2 regions of the Enterobacter adelaidei genome follow, and region 2 is predicted to be linked to the other one. Evidence: predicted binding sites of a transcription regulator. Region 2 holds the regulator's gene; the other holds the start of a gene.

Region 1 (8,047 bases), 1.9 Mb from region 2:
ACAGAAACTAGTTTTATGAATGCACAACGTTATGCACGTATCTGTGAGATGCTCGCCAGGCGTCAACCAGACCTGACGGTCTGCATGGAGCAGGTTCATAAGCCCCATAACGTTTCTGCCATTGTCCGTACTGCAGACGCCGTCGGCGTGCATGAAGTGCACGCTGTCTGGCCGGGCTCCCGCATGCGAACCATGGTATCTGCCGCTGCAGGCAGTAACAGCTGGGTTTCTGTCAAACACCACCAGAGCATAGGCGAAGCCGTAACCCACCTGAAAGGGCGCGGTATGCAGGTACTTGCCACTAACCTGTCCGCTAAAGCCGTAGATTTCCGCGAGATCGACTACACCCGTCCGACCTGTATTTTGATGGGTCAGGAGAAAACCGGGATCACCCAGGAAGCACTGGATCTGGCGGATCAGGACATTATCATTCCGATGATCGGTATGGTTCAGTCCCTCAATGTTTCTGTGGCCTCCGCGCTTATTCTTTATGAAGCGCAGCGCCAGCGTCAGAATGCAGGAATGTACAAACGCAGCAACAGTATGCTGCCGGAAGATGAACAGCAGCGCCTGCTGTTCGAAGGTGGTTATCCGGTGCTGGCTCGCGTTGCGAAGCAGAAAAAATTGCCTTACCCCCACGTCAACGCGCAGGGCGAAATTGAAGCCGATGCCGAGTGGTGGGCCACTATGCAGTACGCCGGGTAACCGATGAAAGGCCGCCTGCTGGATGCCATCCCGCTCAATAGCCTGACGGGCGTGGGCGCGGCGCAAAGCAATAAGCTGGCTAAAATCGGCCTGCACACCGTGCAGGATCTCCTGCTCCACCTCCCTCTGCGTTACGAAGACCGCACCCAGCTGTACAAAATTGGCGATTTGCTGCCTGCCATTTATGCCACCGTTGAAGGCGAAGTCCTGAACTGCAATATCACCTTTGGTGGACGCCGGATGATGACCTGTCAGATCAGCGACGGCACCGGTATTCTCACCATGCGCTTTTTCAACTTCAGCGCGGCAATGAAAAACAGCCTGGCGACAGGTCGCAGAGTGCTGGCCTATGGCGAAGCCAAACGCGGAAAATACGGCGCAGAGATGATCCACCCGGAATACCGCGTACAGGGCGATCTCAGCACACCGGAGCTGCAGGAAACACTCACCCCGGTTTACCCAACTACCGAAGGCATCAAGCAAGCGACGCTGCGTAAGCTCACCGATCAGGCCCTGGAGCTGCTGGATACCTGCGCCATCACCGAGCTGCTGCCGCCAGAGCTGGCGCAGGGCATGATGAGTCTGCCCGAGGCGCTGCGTACTCTTCACCGTCCACCACCATCGCTCCAGCTCAGCGATTTAGAAAGTGGTAAACACCCCGCTCAACGGCGTCTTATCCTTGAGGAATTACTGGCACATAACCTGAGCATGCTGGCGCTTCGTGCGGGTGCGCAACGTTTCCATGCCCAGCCCTTAAGCCCGCATGATGAGCTCAAAGATAAGCTGCTGGCCTCGCTGCCGTTTAAACCCACCGGTGCACAGGCGCGGGTCACCGCCGAGATCGAACGCGATATGGCGCTTGATGTACCGATGATGCGCCTGGTGCAGGGTGATGTAGGCTCCGGAAAAACGCTGGTTGCCGCCCTGGCCGCCCTGCGCGCCATTGCCCACGGCAAACAGGTGGCGCTGATGGCACCGACGGAACTGCTGGCCGAACAACACGCCAACAATTTCCGCGCCTGGTTTGCGCCGCTGGGCATTGAAGTGGGCTGGCTTGCCGGGAAGCAAAAAGGCAAAGCTCGCCTTGCACAACAGGACGCAATTGCCAGCGGTCAGGTACAAATGATTGTTGGCACACATGCCATCTTCCAGGAACAGGTTCAGTTTAACGGCCTGGCGCTGGTGATTATCGACGAGCAGCACCGCTTTGGTGTGCATCAGCGTCTGGCGCTGTGGGAGAAAGGTTTGCAGCAGGGTTTCCACCCGCATCAGCTGATCATGACCGCGACGCCGATCCCCCGCACCCTGGCAATGACCGCCTACGCCGATCTGGATACCTCCACCATCGACGAACTGCCGCCGGGCCGTACCCCGGTCACCACGGTCGCCATTCCTGACACGCGTCGCAGCGATATCATCGACCGCGTGCGCAATGCCTGCACTCACGAAGGGCGTCAGGCGTACTGGGTCTGCACGTTAATTGAGGAGTCTGAACTGCTGGAGGCGCAGGCTGCAGAAGCGACGTGGGAAGAACTGAAACTGGCACTGCCAGAGTTGAAGGTGGGTCTGGTTCACGGACGTATGAAGCCCGCCGAAAAGCAGGCGGTGATGCAGTCGTTTAAACAGGGTGATTTACATCTGCTGATCGCCACCACGGTGATCGAGGTCGGCGTGGACGTCCCGAATTCCAGCCTGATGATCATCGAAAACCCGGAGCGCCTGGGGCTTGCCCAACTCCACCAGCTGCGCGGACGTGTTGGCCGTGGTGCGGTGGCGTCCCACTGCGTACTGCTCTACAAAGCACCGCTCTCGAAAACTGCTCAGATGCGTTTGCAGGTGCTGCGCGACAGCAACGACGGTTTTGTTATTGCGCAAAAAGACCTTGAGATACGTGGCCCGGGAGAACTTTTGGGCACGCGGCAGACGGGGAATGCTGAATTCAAAGTGGCGGATTTGTTGCGCGATCAGGCGATGATCCCCGAAGTTCAACGCCTGGCCCGCCACATTCATGAACGCTACCCCGAACAGGCGGCAGCGTTAATTGAACGCTGGATGCCGGAAACCGAACGTTATTCCAACGCCTGACCTCAGGCAAATATCGGCAGCATCAGGTACAGCTTAATCACCAGCGCGTTGACGATATCAATAAAGAACGCACCGACCATCGGTACCACCAGAAACGCCATATGCGATGGGCCAAAGCGTTCAGTGATCGCCTGCATGTTGGCAATAGCCGTTGGGGTTGCCCCCAGACCAAACCCGCAATGACCCGCTGCCAGCACCGCCGCATCGTAGTTCTTGCCCATCATGCGCCAGGTAACAAACATCGCGTACAACGCCATAAACAGTGCCTGCACCGCCAGAATGGCCACCATCGGCAGCGCCAGCGAGGCCAGCTCCCACAGTTTGAGGCTCATCAGCGCCATTGCGAGGAACAGCGACAGACAAACGTTGCCCAGCACTGAAACCGCACGTTCGAACACACGATAAAAACCCATCAGCGCCAGACCGTTGCTCAGGATCACCCCGATAAACAGCACGCAGACAAACGTCGGCAGTTCGAACGGGGAACCTGCCAGCCATTGCGCAACCACTTTCCCTACCGTCAGGCAGATGGCAATCATCGCGATGGTCTCAATCAGCACCAGTGAAGTAATGCTGCGCCCAACATCCGGTTTTTCGAATGCAGTCGGCACCAGCTCATCGTCCGGTCTGCCGTCCGGCGTGGTGGAGTGCTTCACCAGATAACGCGCCACCGGGCCACCAATCAGTCCACCCAGCACCAGGCCAAAGGTCGCACAGGCCATCGCCACTTCAGTTGCGTTTTCAAAGCCATAGCGCTCGATAAACAGCTTGCTCCACGCCGCGCCGGTACCGTGTCCACCAGACAATGTAATTGACCCGGCCAGCAACCCCATCAGCGGATCCAGCCCCAGCAACGTCGCCATTCCGATGCCGATAGCGTTTTGCATCAGCAACAACCCAACCACCACAATCAGAAATACGCCGAGTACTTTACCCCCTGCCCGCAGGCTCGCGAGGTTGGCATTCAGGCCGATGGTGGCAAAAAAGGCCAGCATCAGCGGGTCTTTAAGGGACATATCAAAATCAATTTCCCAGCCCATGCTCTTTTTCAACACCAGCAGGGCCAGCGCTACCAGCAGGCCACCGGCGACAGGTTCGGGAATGGTGTATTTCTTCAGAAGGGAAACGCTATGCACCAGCTTACGGCCAAGCAGTAAGACCAGCGTTGCGGCAACAAGGGTCGACAACGTATCGAGATGAATCATAGAAGGCTCCTGTATTGCGCGTGTTCCATACACACGCGGCGTTATCCTGGGCCGGTTTTCGCTCTTCATGAGCCACCGGCGCAAAAAGTGTAATTTTTTTTCCCAATACGTTGTAGAAAACCTGCTCAAAGCGGCAGATTTTCTTCCTTTTTTTTGCTGGCAATCGTTTGCTTTTACCAGATGGTCAGATAAAATGCCCGCTTTTCCACCGTGGGATTGCCGCCGATGTCCGTTAACACCATAGAGTCGCCAGATGCGCAACCGATTGCGCAGAAGCAAAATAGCGAACTGATTTACCGCCTTGAAGACCGCCCGCCGCTGCCGCAAACGCTTTTCGCCGCCTGCCAGCATCTTCTGGCGATGTTTGTTGCGGTGATCACCCCGGCGCTGCTGATCTGCCAGGCGCTCGGTTTACCGGCTCAGGACACTCAGCACATCATCAGCATGTCTCTCTTTGCCTCTGGCGTGGCCTCGATTATTCAAATTAAAGCGTGGGGTCCGGTGGGGTCGGGTTTATTGTCGATTCAGGGCACCAGTTTTAACTTCGTGGCGCCACTGATCATGGGTGGTACAGCGCTGAAAACCGGCGGTGCGGATGTGCCGACGATGATGGCAGCACTGTTCGGCACGCTGATGCTGGCAAGCTGCACGGAAATGGTGATCTCCCGCGTGCTGCATCTGGCTCGCCGCGTCATCACCCCGCTGGTGTCTGGCGTCGTCGTGATGATTATCGGCCTGTCGCTGATCCAGGTGGGCCTCACCTCCATCGGCGGCGGCTATGCCGCAATGAGCGACCACACCTTCGGCGCGCCGAAAAACCTGCTGCTGGCGGGTGTCGTGCTGGCGATCATTATTCTGCTTAACCGTCAGCGCAACCCGTATCTGCGCGTCGCCTCGCTGGTGATTGCCATGGCGGCGGGTTATCTGCTGGCGTGGGCGCTGGGCATGCTGCCAGAGAACACCGCGCCGACCAACAGCGCGCTGATCACCGTTCCAACACCACTCTACTACGGCCTCGGTATTGACTGGGGCCTGCTCCTGCCGCTGATGCTGGTCTTTATGATCACCTCTCTGGAGACCATCGGTGATATCACTGCCACGTCAGACGTCTCCGAGCAGCCGGTTTCCGGCCCGCTGTACATGAAGCGCCTGAAAGGCGGCGTGCTGGCGAACGGCCTGAACTCGTTTGTCTCTGCGGTATTCAATACCTTCCCGAACTCCTGCTTCGGCCAGAACAACGGCGTGATCCAGTTGACTGGCGTTGCCAGCCGCTACGTCGGTTTTGTGGTGGCGCTGATGCTGATTGTTCTCGGTCTGTTCCCGGCGGTAAGCGGCTTTGTGCAGCACATTCCTGAGCCGGTACTGGGCGGCGCAACGCTGGTGATGTTTGGCACAATTGCCGCTTCCGGCGTACGTATCGTTTCCCGCGAACCGCTGAACCGCCGTGCAATTATGATTATCGCGCTGTCGCTGGCCGTGGGTCTGGGTGTGTCTCAGCAGCCGCTGATCCTGCAGTTTGCCCCGGACTGGGTGAAAAACCTGCTCTCTTCCGGCATTGCCGCGGGCGGTATCACCGCTATCGTGCTGAACCTCGTATTCCCGCCTGAGAAAAATTGATCTCTCTCACGGCAGGCAGTCAATGCCTGCCGTGACATCTTATTACACCATTCCCACCTTGAGGATTGCGCATAAATCGTGCATAACTCCTTTATGTGCGTTTTGCGGGATGGAAGACCATGAAATTTATTGGAAAGCTACTCGTCTATCTTCTGGTAGCCGTGCTGATTGTGGTGCTGGCGCTCTATATCCTGCTCCAGACCCGCTGGGGTGCGAGTCAGGTCAGCAACTGGGTGACGGTAAATACCGACTACGAACTCAGTTTCGACAAGATGAATCACCGCTTTTCGTCGCCTTCCCACATCATTCTGGAAAACGTCACCTTTGGCCGGGATGGCAAACCCGCCACGCTGGTTGCCAAAAAAGTCGATATTGGCCTCAGTAGCCGACAGGTTACCGATCCGCTGCATATGGACACCATCTCCCTGTTCGATGGCACGCTGAATCTTTCTCCTCAGACTGCGCCGCTGCCTTTCCAGTCAGACCGTCTGCAACTGAACAACATGGCCTTTAACAGCCCCAATACGGAGTGGGATTTAAGTGCCCAGAAAGTCACGGGAGGTGTCAGCCCATGGCAACCAGAAGCAGGCAACGTGCTGGGTAAAAATGCGCAGATCCAGATGAGCGCAGGATCGCTCACCCTGAACGGCGTGCCGGCCACCAACGTGTTGATCGAGGGTCAGTTGAACGGCAAGGAAGTGGTGTTGAACACCATCGGTGCCGATATGGCCCGCGGTTCACTCACCGGCTCCGCCCTGCGTAACGCCGACGGAAGCTGGATCATCGACACCCTGCGTCTGAACGAAATCCGCCTGCAGAGCGATAAAACGCTGATGGATTTCTTCGCACCGCTGACCACCATCCCCTCTCTGCAGATTGGCCGACTGGACGTAACCGACGCCCGCCTGCAGGGCCCGGACTGGGCAGTTACTGACCTTGATTTAAGCCTGCGCAACCTGACGCTGAGTAAAGGCGACTGGCAGAGCCAGGAAGGGCGTTTATCCATGAACGCCAGCGAATTCATCTACGGTTCGCTGCATCTGTTTGACCCAATCCTGAATGCGGAATTCTCTCCGCAGGGCGTGGCGTTGCGCCAGCTAACCTCCCGCTGGGAAGGCGGCATGGTGCGCACCTCTGGCAACTGGCAGCGCGACGGCAAAGCGCTAGTGCTGGACGATGTCGCCATCGCCGGGCTGGAGTATACCCTGCCGCAGAACTGGAAAACGCTGTGGATGGAGCCTCTGCCGGAATGGCTGAACAGCGTGACGCTGCAAAAATTTGGTCTGAGCCGCAACCTGGTGATCGACATCGATCCTGCCTTCCCGTGGCAGATCACCTCTCTTGATGGCTATGGCGCGAACCTGCAACTGGTGAAAGATCGCCAGTGGGGCGTCTGGGGCGGTAGCGCAACCCTGAATGGCGCGGCGGCAACCTTTAACCGCGTGGATGTGCGTCGTCCGTCACTGGCACTGAATGCTAACGCTGCCACAGTGAATATTACTGACCTGAGCGCGTTTACTGAGAAAGGCATTCTGGAAGCCACGGCGACGGTTTCACAACTGCCGCAACGGCAAACCACTGTTAGCCTGAACGGGCGCGGTGTGCCGCTGAACGTGATCGAGCACTGGGGTTGGCCAGCGCTGCCGATTGCGGGTGACGGCAATATTCAGCTCACCGCCAGCGGCAGCGTGCAGGACAAAGCCCCGCTGAAGCCAACCGTTAACGGGAAACTGAATGCAGTGAATATGGATAAGCAGCAGGTCGAGCAGACAATGACGGGCGGTGTGGTTTCAACACCGGTGCAATAACCAAGCCGGGTAGCGGCTGCGAGGTTTTGTTCCCTCTCCCAGTGGGAGAGGGCATCAGACCGCACAATTCCAGATGAATCAAAGATGAACCACTACCTCATTCCCCTCGGCTTTCACCACCACACCCCACTTGTTGCCTGCGTGTGAGCCGCCCTTCACGCCGCTCACCTTCTGCACGTTGCGCAAGCACACCGACCAGTTTTGCGCGTCTCCCGCGCCGGTAAGGGTCACGATTTCGCCCCGACGTGACGCCTTCAGCGTAAACGTCACGGAGCCGTCCGTCGCAGGCACTTCGCTCATCGCCGTTGCGCCATCGTCCAGGTTAAACAACTGGAAGGCTGTGCCCTCGTTCCACGCATAGTCTGGCTTCTGATTATTGTTTTTTGTGATCGCAGTAAATGCTGGCGAGTACGAAGGGCTAACATGAGGATTTTCTTAGGAATTAACTGAAATGACCCGGCACAGGTCAAAAGAGAGGTGAAAAAAGTGGTGTGGGGTATGTGGTAAATGCCTGAAAGTAGCTATAATGCGCCCCGCCTCCATGTAGCAATGCAGGCGCGGAAGATCGTCATCTCCGGTGAGGTGGCTGGACTTCAAATCCAGTTGGGGACGCCAGCGTTCCCGGGC
Region 2 (8,047 bases):
GGATACCGTCAACGTAGAACGGGCGGCGAAGTTCAGCGATGAGATTGGCGGGCATCTGATGTCTGGGCACATCATGACCACTGCCGAAGTGGCGAAAATTGTGACCTCGGAAAATAACCGTCAAATCTGGTTTAAAATGCAGGATCCTTCATTAATGAAATACATCCTGTACAAAGGGTTTATTGGTATTGATGGGATTAGTCTGACTGTCGGGGAAGTGACGCCGACGCGTTTTTGTGTGCATTTAATTCCTGAAACGCTGCAGCGCACCACGCTGGGGGCGAAAAAACTGGGGCATCGCGTAAATATCGAAATCGATCCGCAAACTCAGGCGGTGGTGGATACCGTTGAGCGTGTGCTGGCGGCAAAAGAAGCTGCAATAATTAAAACAGCAGAAGAAGAATAAAAAATAACCCCGGGTAACCGGGGTTATTTTTTTAGCGGGCGACCCGCAAACCGTGTTCAATGCCACGGCTGAAGACCACCTGCCAGAGCTGAATATCCCGCGCGCGAAACGCCCCCGCGCAGGCATTCAGATAATAGCTAAACATCCGCTTGAATCGTTCAGAATAGTTGTCCGCAATCTCAGGCCAGGCTTCCTGAAAACGAGCATGCCATGCCATCAACGTGGTGTCATAATCCGCACCGAAGTTATGCCAGTCTTCCATCACGAAATGGGGTTCACTGGCGTTGGCAATCTGGCGAACGGACGGTAAACAGCCATTCGGAAAGATGTATTTGTTGATCCACGGGTCAACGTTGTTATCGGTTCGCTTAGAGCCGATGGTATGCAGCAGGAAGATGCCGTCCGGTTTCAAATTACGATCCACCACGTCAAAATAGGTGTTGTAGTTCTTCGGTCCCACGTGCTCGAACATGCCCACCGAAACGATACGGTCAAACTGTTCGTTAAGATCGCGGTAATCCTGTAGCCGGATATCCACATCGAGACCCTGGCAGCGTTCCCGCGCCATCTTTTGCTGTTCAGCTGAAATAGTGACACCCACCACGCTGACGCCGTAGTGCTTCGCCATAAACCAGGCCAGCCCACCCCAGCCGCAGCCGATATCCAGCACGCGCATTCCGGGTTCTAACTTCAGTTTCTCGCTAATCAGATGCAGCTTAGCCTGTTGAGCCTCTTCCAGCGTCGAAGCCTCTTTCCAGTAAGCGCAGGAATATTGCATGAAGGGGTCAAGCATACGGTTGAACAGGTCGTTGCCGAGATCGTAATGCTCTTTGCCGACGATCCACGCGCGTTTTTTACTTTGCAGATTAAACAGCCGGGCAGAGGCGACGCGCAGTGTGTCTTTCAGATTGCGGGGGAGTTGATTTTCCAGACCGGCACGCAACACGCTGGAGAAGAAGATATCCAGCCGTTCGCACTCCCACCAGCCGTCCATATAGCTTTCCCCCAGGCCTAACGAACCCTCCCGCAACACGCGCTTAAAAAAGTCGGGATGTTTAACCTGGGGATCGGCTGGCGACGATCCATTGATAGTGATGCCTGCTCGACCTAACAGTTCACTGACGATCCGGGACCAGTTATCGTCCGGAACGCTGACTTCTTCTATACACGATGAACTCATAGCTTCTCCATCACCCTGTGTGATCAGAACCTTCAAACAGCGTAGACGCTTTTTTTGGTTTGTGAGAAATCTCACGGTAAATACCGCGAGGCTAATATCCGACGTAGAACAGAGGAAGGGAGATAACCCTTGCCGAAATGCCTTCCATGGTAAAACGGGAGCACTCCGGCTCCCGTTAACACTTAATATTTATCGTATTTAATCGAACCAAATTTAGTATAGGCCGCAAAATTTGGTGATTCAATAAAAAATTCTTAGCAACCTAATCACTGGGAGTTAACATAATTTCCGGCGCGATTACGCATGCGATGTTTCAACCGGCGTGCTGTTATTCAGCTCACGCTGTGCGGAAGCCTGCATACGGTAGCCCACAAAGGCCAGCACAACGGTCACCAGCATCACGGTAGTGGTGGTCAGGAGCGGTGTGGCAATCAGCGCAGAGACCACCAGGCTTGCCAGGAAGCACAGACCCAACTGCAGGGTGTTCTGCAGCGCAGCCGCGCGACCCGTCGCCTGCGGGAACGGACGTAATGCCTGCGCCACAACGATAGGGTAGATTGCCCCGTTAGCGACGGCCATCACGCAGAATGGCATTAAAATTTCTACCAGACCGGTGCCAGGGATAAAACCAACGGCCCATGTCCCGATAACGCTCAATGCATACAGCACCAGCAGCCACGGCAGCATCTGCTGACCTTCCCATTTCTGCAGCGCCGCACGACAGCCGTACCCACCCACCAGGAATGCGATGGTTTGCGGGACATAGCTCAGGCCGATCGCCGCTGGGCTGTACCCCATATCGTGCAGAATAAATGGCGAACCGGTCAGCCACGCGAAGAAGCTCGCCGAGCAGGCGGCATAAATCAGGACATTACCGCGATACGCTTTGGCACTCAGCAAAGAGGTAAAGGTAATGGGCTTCGCATCCGCATGTGCCTCTTTTTTATGCGCTGGTTTGAGCGCGAATGCCGGCAGCATAAGTACCAGTGTGATGGCAAACAACGTGGCAAAGATAGCCTGCCACTCGAAATGCACCAGGATCCAGCTGCCCAGCAGCGGGGCGAGGGCAGGTGAAAGCCCTACCAGCGGCATAATGGTGGCGAAAATCCGGTTGGTGCGGTTGGCTGGGTAGTAGTCGGTAACAAGGGCCTGCCAGGTCACCGCTGCTGCACAGACGCCGACGGCCTGCACAAAGCGCAGCACCAGCAGCCAGGTCGCATCGCGTACCCATAACATACCCAGACAGCCGACGGCAAAAATGCCAAGTCCCAGCAACAGTACTGGTTTACGGCCAAAACGATCTGATAGCGGCCCCCAAAGTAGCTGCGCGAAGGCGAAACCGGCGAGGAACAAACTCAGGCTGGCGCTGATGGCCGCTGCAGGGGTTTGCAAATCTTCCTGCATGGCGGCGAAAGCCGGCAGGTACATATCAGTGGCCAAAAAGCCCAGCACGCTTAAGCCGCCGAGCCAGACTAAAAAACCTTTCCTGGGTTGCATTGTTTTATTCTCCTGAGGAGGCAGGTATACATTGGCGCTGAGTGTAGGGAGTGCAAAGCCGCTTGTGAAACGCTAATATTTGGCGTGTGCATTCAAATTTTTTGCAGGCAGAAAATGTGGTCAGATTATTCTCTTGAAGTGGTCGATGCTGTCGCGCGTAACGGCAGTTTCAGTGGAGCGGCGCAGGAGTTACACCGCGTGCCTTCAGCTATCAGCTATACAGTACGTCAGCTGGAGGAGTGGCTGGCGGTTCCGCTGTTTGAACGGCGACATCGTGATGTGGAATTAACGCCCGCCGGCGCGTGGTTTTTGAAAGAAGGACGTTCTGTCATCAAAAAAATGCAGATCACCCGCGAACAGTGTCAGCAGATCGCTAACGGCTGGCGGGGGCATCTTTCCATCGCGGTGGATAATATCGTCAAACCCGAGCGTACCCGGCAAATGATTGTCGACTTCTATCGTCATTTTTCTGACGTCGAATTGCGGGTGTCGCAGGAAGTGTTTAACGGCGTCTGGGATGCGCTGGCGGACGGCAGGGCAGAGATGGCGATCGGGGCCACGCAGGCGATTCCGGTTGGGGGACGTTATGCGTTTCGCGATATGGGGATGCTGAGCTGGAAATGCGTGGTGGCAAGCGATCATCCGCTGGCGGCTCTGGAAGGCCCCTTGAGCGACGATACGCTACGCAACTGGCCGTCTCTGGTACTGGAGGATACGTCCCGTTCATTACCCAAGCGTATCACCTGGCTTCTGGACAACCAGCGGCGGGTGGTTGCACCCGACTGGGAATCGTCGGCGACGTGCCTCAGTGCTGGCTTGTGCGTTGCGATGGTGCCCGTTCATTTTGCGCGGCCGCGAATTGACACCGGAGAGTGGGTTGAACTGACACTGGAGAACCCGTTCCCGGATGCGGCCTGCTGCCTCACCTGGCAACAAAATGATGTCTCGCCAGCGATGGCCTGGCTGCTGGATTATCTGGGAGACAGCGAAACGCTAAACCGGGAATGGTTACGGGAGCCAGCTTAACTGGCCCCGTGAAGAGATTACCGGCGGTAGTCGCGGAACGGACCATCCGCAACGGAGCGGCGTTCAATAAGACGCGGGTGAACTTCAATGGACTGCGACTCTTCACGTTTGTTGACGATCCTGTCCATCAGCATATTGAAGGCGGTTTCACCCAGTGAGTCTTTCGGCTGGTGAATGGTCGTTAAGGCCGGCGTAAAGAAGCGCGCGTTACGCACGTTGTCATACCCGATCACAGAAATATCCTGCGGTACACGCAGACCCAGCTCATCGGCAGCACAGAGGGCACCCATTGCCATGATGTCGCCCCCGCAGAAAACGGCGGTCGGACGATGCTGCTGGGAGACGATCTGCTGCATCGCGCGGTAGCCCGACTCCGGTTCGAAGTCGCCCTGCACGATCCAGTTTTCCGGCACGGTGATCAGCGCTTCTTCCATCGCTTTCATAAACCCAGCCAGACGACCTGCACCGGTATTGCGCTCCAGTGGACCCGGGATCACGCCGATCTCGCGGTGACCGCGTTCTATCAGATAACGACCCGCCATATAACCGCCTTCAAAGGCGTTATCGATAACGGAATCGGTGAAGTCCGCGCGGGCTTCACCCCAGTCCATCACCACCATTGGGATATGGCGATACTCTTCCAGCATCGACAACACAGATTCCGGGTACTCGGAACACATCACCAGCAGGCCATCCACGCGCTTTTGCGCCATCATCGACAGGTAGGCGCGCTGTTTTTCAATGCTGTTCCACGCGTTGCCCAGAATCAGGGTATAGCCTTTTTGAAAACAGTTTTTCTCAACCGCTTCAATGATCTCGGCAAAATAGGCCGCTTCACTGCTGGTCGCCAGCAAACCAATAGACTTGGTGTGATTAACCTTGAGGCTACGCGCAACCGCACTTGGCGAATAGTGCAGCTCTTTGATCGCTGCCCAGACGGCGTTGCGCGTCTCTTCCGCCACAAAGCGGGTTTTGTTAATTACATGTGATACGGTTGTAGTGGAAACGTTTGCGCGTTTTGCTACATCTTTAATTGTTGCCATTAAATGTCACTCCAGACCATATCCTAAACTCCTGAAAAACTTGAAGGTAAACGTTTGCCTTCTCTCACCCTTATCACGCAATTTTGAATTGCGACACGCCGGGAAAACGACACAGGACGTCAGGAGGGGGTCAATGGCCGGTACGCTAATAAATTTAGCGTGGAATTTTGTCCTATCTTGATGAAAAGGGGAAGAGGTAAAGTGGTTATCCGTTTAAATCCAGGAAGATTTTTGACGTAAATTGTGCAAAAATGAGCAAGCTCACTTTTCGTGGGGGGATTCAAAGGAGAAAAATTGATGAGTTCCGATCTGAAGTTTTCGCTGTTCACCACCGTTATTGTGCTGGCTTTGATTGTCGCAGCGGGTCTGACGGCCGCACTGCACTGATTTACGTGGAGGGAGAGCTTTCTCCCTCCCGATTCCCCGGATTGTTACTTCTCTGGCAAAAATCTTTTGCCGTTTTGTTAACTTCTCATTTTTTGTGATTGATGTCATGCTTTCCGCTTCTTTGTTCTGTGTCACCTCATGACACGGCATCCGGAGTTGACGTATGAAAATCAATTTTCCCCTGCTGGCCCTGGCGATTGGCGCTTTTGGGATTGGCACCACTGAATTCTCCCCGATGGGTTTACTGCCTGTTATTGCCAGAGGCGTGGATGTCTCGATCCCTGCCGCAGGGATGTTAATCAGCGCCTACGCTATCGGCGTGATGGTCGGGGCGCCGCTGATGACGCTTCTGCTTTCGCATCGCGCGCGCCGCAATGCGCTGATTTTCCTGATGGCGATTTTCACACTGGGCAACGTGCTTTCCGCCATTTCGCCGGACTACACCACATTGATGCTGTCACGCATTCTGACCAGCCTTAACCACGGCGCGTTCTTTGGGCTGGGGTCGGTTGTTGCCGCAAGCGTGGTGCCAAAACACAAGCAGGCGAGTGCCGTGGCAACCATGTTTATGGGACTAACGATTGCCAACATCGGCGGGGTGCCTGCGGCAACCTGGCTGGGTGAAGCGATCGGCTGGCGTATGTCTTTCCTGGCGACGGCCGGTCTCGGTGTGATCGCGATGGTGGCACTGTTCTTCTCCCTGCCGAAAGGCAGCGCGGGGGAACGTCCTGACGTGCGCAAAGAGTTGTCTGTGCTGGTACGCCCGCAGGTGCTCTCGGCATTGCTGACGACCGTGTTGGGGGCAGGGGCGATGTTTACCCTCTATACCTACATTTCTCCCGTGCTTCACGACATCACTCACGCGACACCGATCTTTATCACTGCGATGCTGGTGTTGATTGGCGTGGGCTTCTCGATTGGTAACTATCTGGGTGGGAAATTTGCCGACCGTTCCGTGAGCGGGACGTTGAAGGGCTTCTTAACCCTGCTGATTGTCATCATGATTGCTATTCCGTGGCTGGCACGTAATGAGTTCGGAGCAGCCATTGCGATGGTCGTCTGGGGAGCTGCCACCTTTGCTGTGGTTCCACCGCTGCAAATGCGCGTGATGCGGGTCGCCCATGAGGCGCCGGGTCTTTCGTCTTCAGTGAATATTGGCGCGTTCAATCTCGGTAATGCGCTCGGTGCAGCCGCCGGTGGCGCGGTTATTTCCGGGGGGCTGGGATACAGTTTTGTACCGGTGATGGGGGCGATTATTGCCGCGCTTGGTCTGCTGTTGGTGATGATGTCCGGTCGTAAGCAGCCAGAAACAGCCTGCGCTGCTGAATAAGCAAAAAAACGCAGAAGGGCGAACCCTTCTGCGTGTCTCTTATGCGGCGAAGTTCTTCGCCACAAACTCCCAGTTAACCAGTGCCCAGAAGTGCTCCAGGTAGTTCGGGCGCGCGTTACGGTAATCAATGTAGTAAGCGTGTTCCCAAACGTCCACGGTCATCAGCGGCTTAGCGCTGGTGGTCAGTGGGGTACCCGCGTTAGAGGTGGAAACGATAGCCAGTTTGCCATCGGCTTCTTTTACCAGCCACGTCCAGCCAGAACCGAAGTTCTTGATAGCTGCATCGGTAAATTTCGCTTTGAAATCCGCGAAGCTGCCAAAGGCGGCATTGATGGCGGTAGCCAGTTCACCGGCAGGTTCGCCACCGGCGTTTGGCGCCAGGCAGTGCCAGTAGAAGGTATGGTTCCACACCTGAGCTGCGTTGTTGAATACGCCCCCCTCAGAGCTGCGGACGATCTCTTCCAGCGTTTTGCCTTCGAAATCGGTGCCCTTGATCAGGTTGTTCAGGTTGGTGACGTACGTCTGGTGATGCTTGCCGTAGTGATATTCCAGGGTTTCCGCAGAAATGTGCGGTGCCAGGGCGTCTTTTGCATACGGTAGTGCAGGTAATTCGAACGACATTGCTTCTCTCCTTATTGTATTTTGTGTTGCCAATAACCACACAGACAACGAGGAGAGGATAGCAAATTGAAAGGGTATGCAAAAGAGGAACTTACCCTGCCGCGACGCGGCAGGGCAGGGATTAGCGAATGGTTTTAGGTGTCATGACGCGACGCGCGCCGACGTAGTGGCGAACCCAGTAGTCTTCACTCAGCGAGGTGATCTGAATATCCTGACCGCTGCGTGGTGACTGAATGAATTTTCCGTTACCGACATAGACACCGACGTGGTCAGCCGTGCCGCGACCCTGTGTACGGAAGAAGACCAGATCGCCGTTTTCCAGCTCACCACGGTCAACCGGAGAAGCATCGCGCAGGTGGTACATTTCATTGGCAGTACGTGGAATGCGGAACTTCACCAGATCTTTATAGGCGTAATAGACGAGACCACTGCAGTCAAAACCGGTACGCGGTGAACTGCCACCCCAGTGATAAGGTTTGCCAATTTGCCCCATCAGTTTGTTCATCGCGGTTTTTTGCGCTTTCTGTACCCGCACTTTATGCACTTCCGCTATTTTC

The links. The regulator PurR, encoded in region 2, represses purine synthesis genes. The targets are predictions, from matches to a motif close to CANGCAAACGTTTGCNTG.
Region 1: gltS (sodium/glutamate symporter) is a predicted target of PurR. The motif match lies at 4,152-4,169, and genes of this name have one in related genera.

The regions. Positions count from the first base shown of each region.
Region 1 covers NZ_CP154353.1:60,843-68,889, reverse strand. The annotation lists gene spoT (bifunctional GTP diphosphokinase/guanosine-3',5'-bis pyrophosphate 3'-pyrophosphohydrolase) at 1-11, shown strand, start outside; gene trmH (tRNA (guanosine(18)-2'-O)-methyltransferase TrmH) at 16-705, shown strand; gene recG (ATP-dependent DNA helicase RecG) at 709-2,790, shown strand; gene gltS (sodium/glutamate symporter) at 2,793-3,995, opposite strand; gene xanP (xanthine/proton symporter XanP) at 4,221-5,612, shown strand; gene AAHF05_RS00335 (AsmA family protein) at 5,732-7,420, shown strand; partial or broken gene AAHF05_RS00330 (alpha-xylosidase) at 7,499-7,801, opposite strand; tRNA gene AAHF05_RS00325 (tRNA-Sec) at 7,980-8,047, shown strand, end outside.
Region 2 covers NZ_CP154353.1:1,946,192-1,954,238, forward strand. The annotation lists gene AAHF05_RS09550 (riboflavin synthase) at 1-406, shown strand, start outside; gene cfa (cyclopropane fatty acyl phospholipid synthase) at 438-1,586, opposite strand; gene punC (purine nucleoside transporter PunC) at 1,884-3,083, opposite strand; gene punR (DNA-binding transcriptional activator PunR) at 3,198-4,109, shown strand; gene purR (HTH-type transcriptional repressor PurR) at 4,127-5,152, opposite strand; gene AAHF05_RS09575 (YnhF family membrane protein) at 5,450-5,539, shown strand; gene AAHF05_RS09580 (MFS transporter) at 5,703-6,869, shown strand; gene sodB (superoxide dismutase [Fe]) at 6,909-7,490, opposite strand; gene AAHF05_RS09590 (C40 family peptidase) at 7,612-8,047, opposite strand, start outside.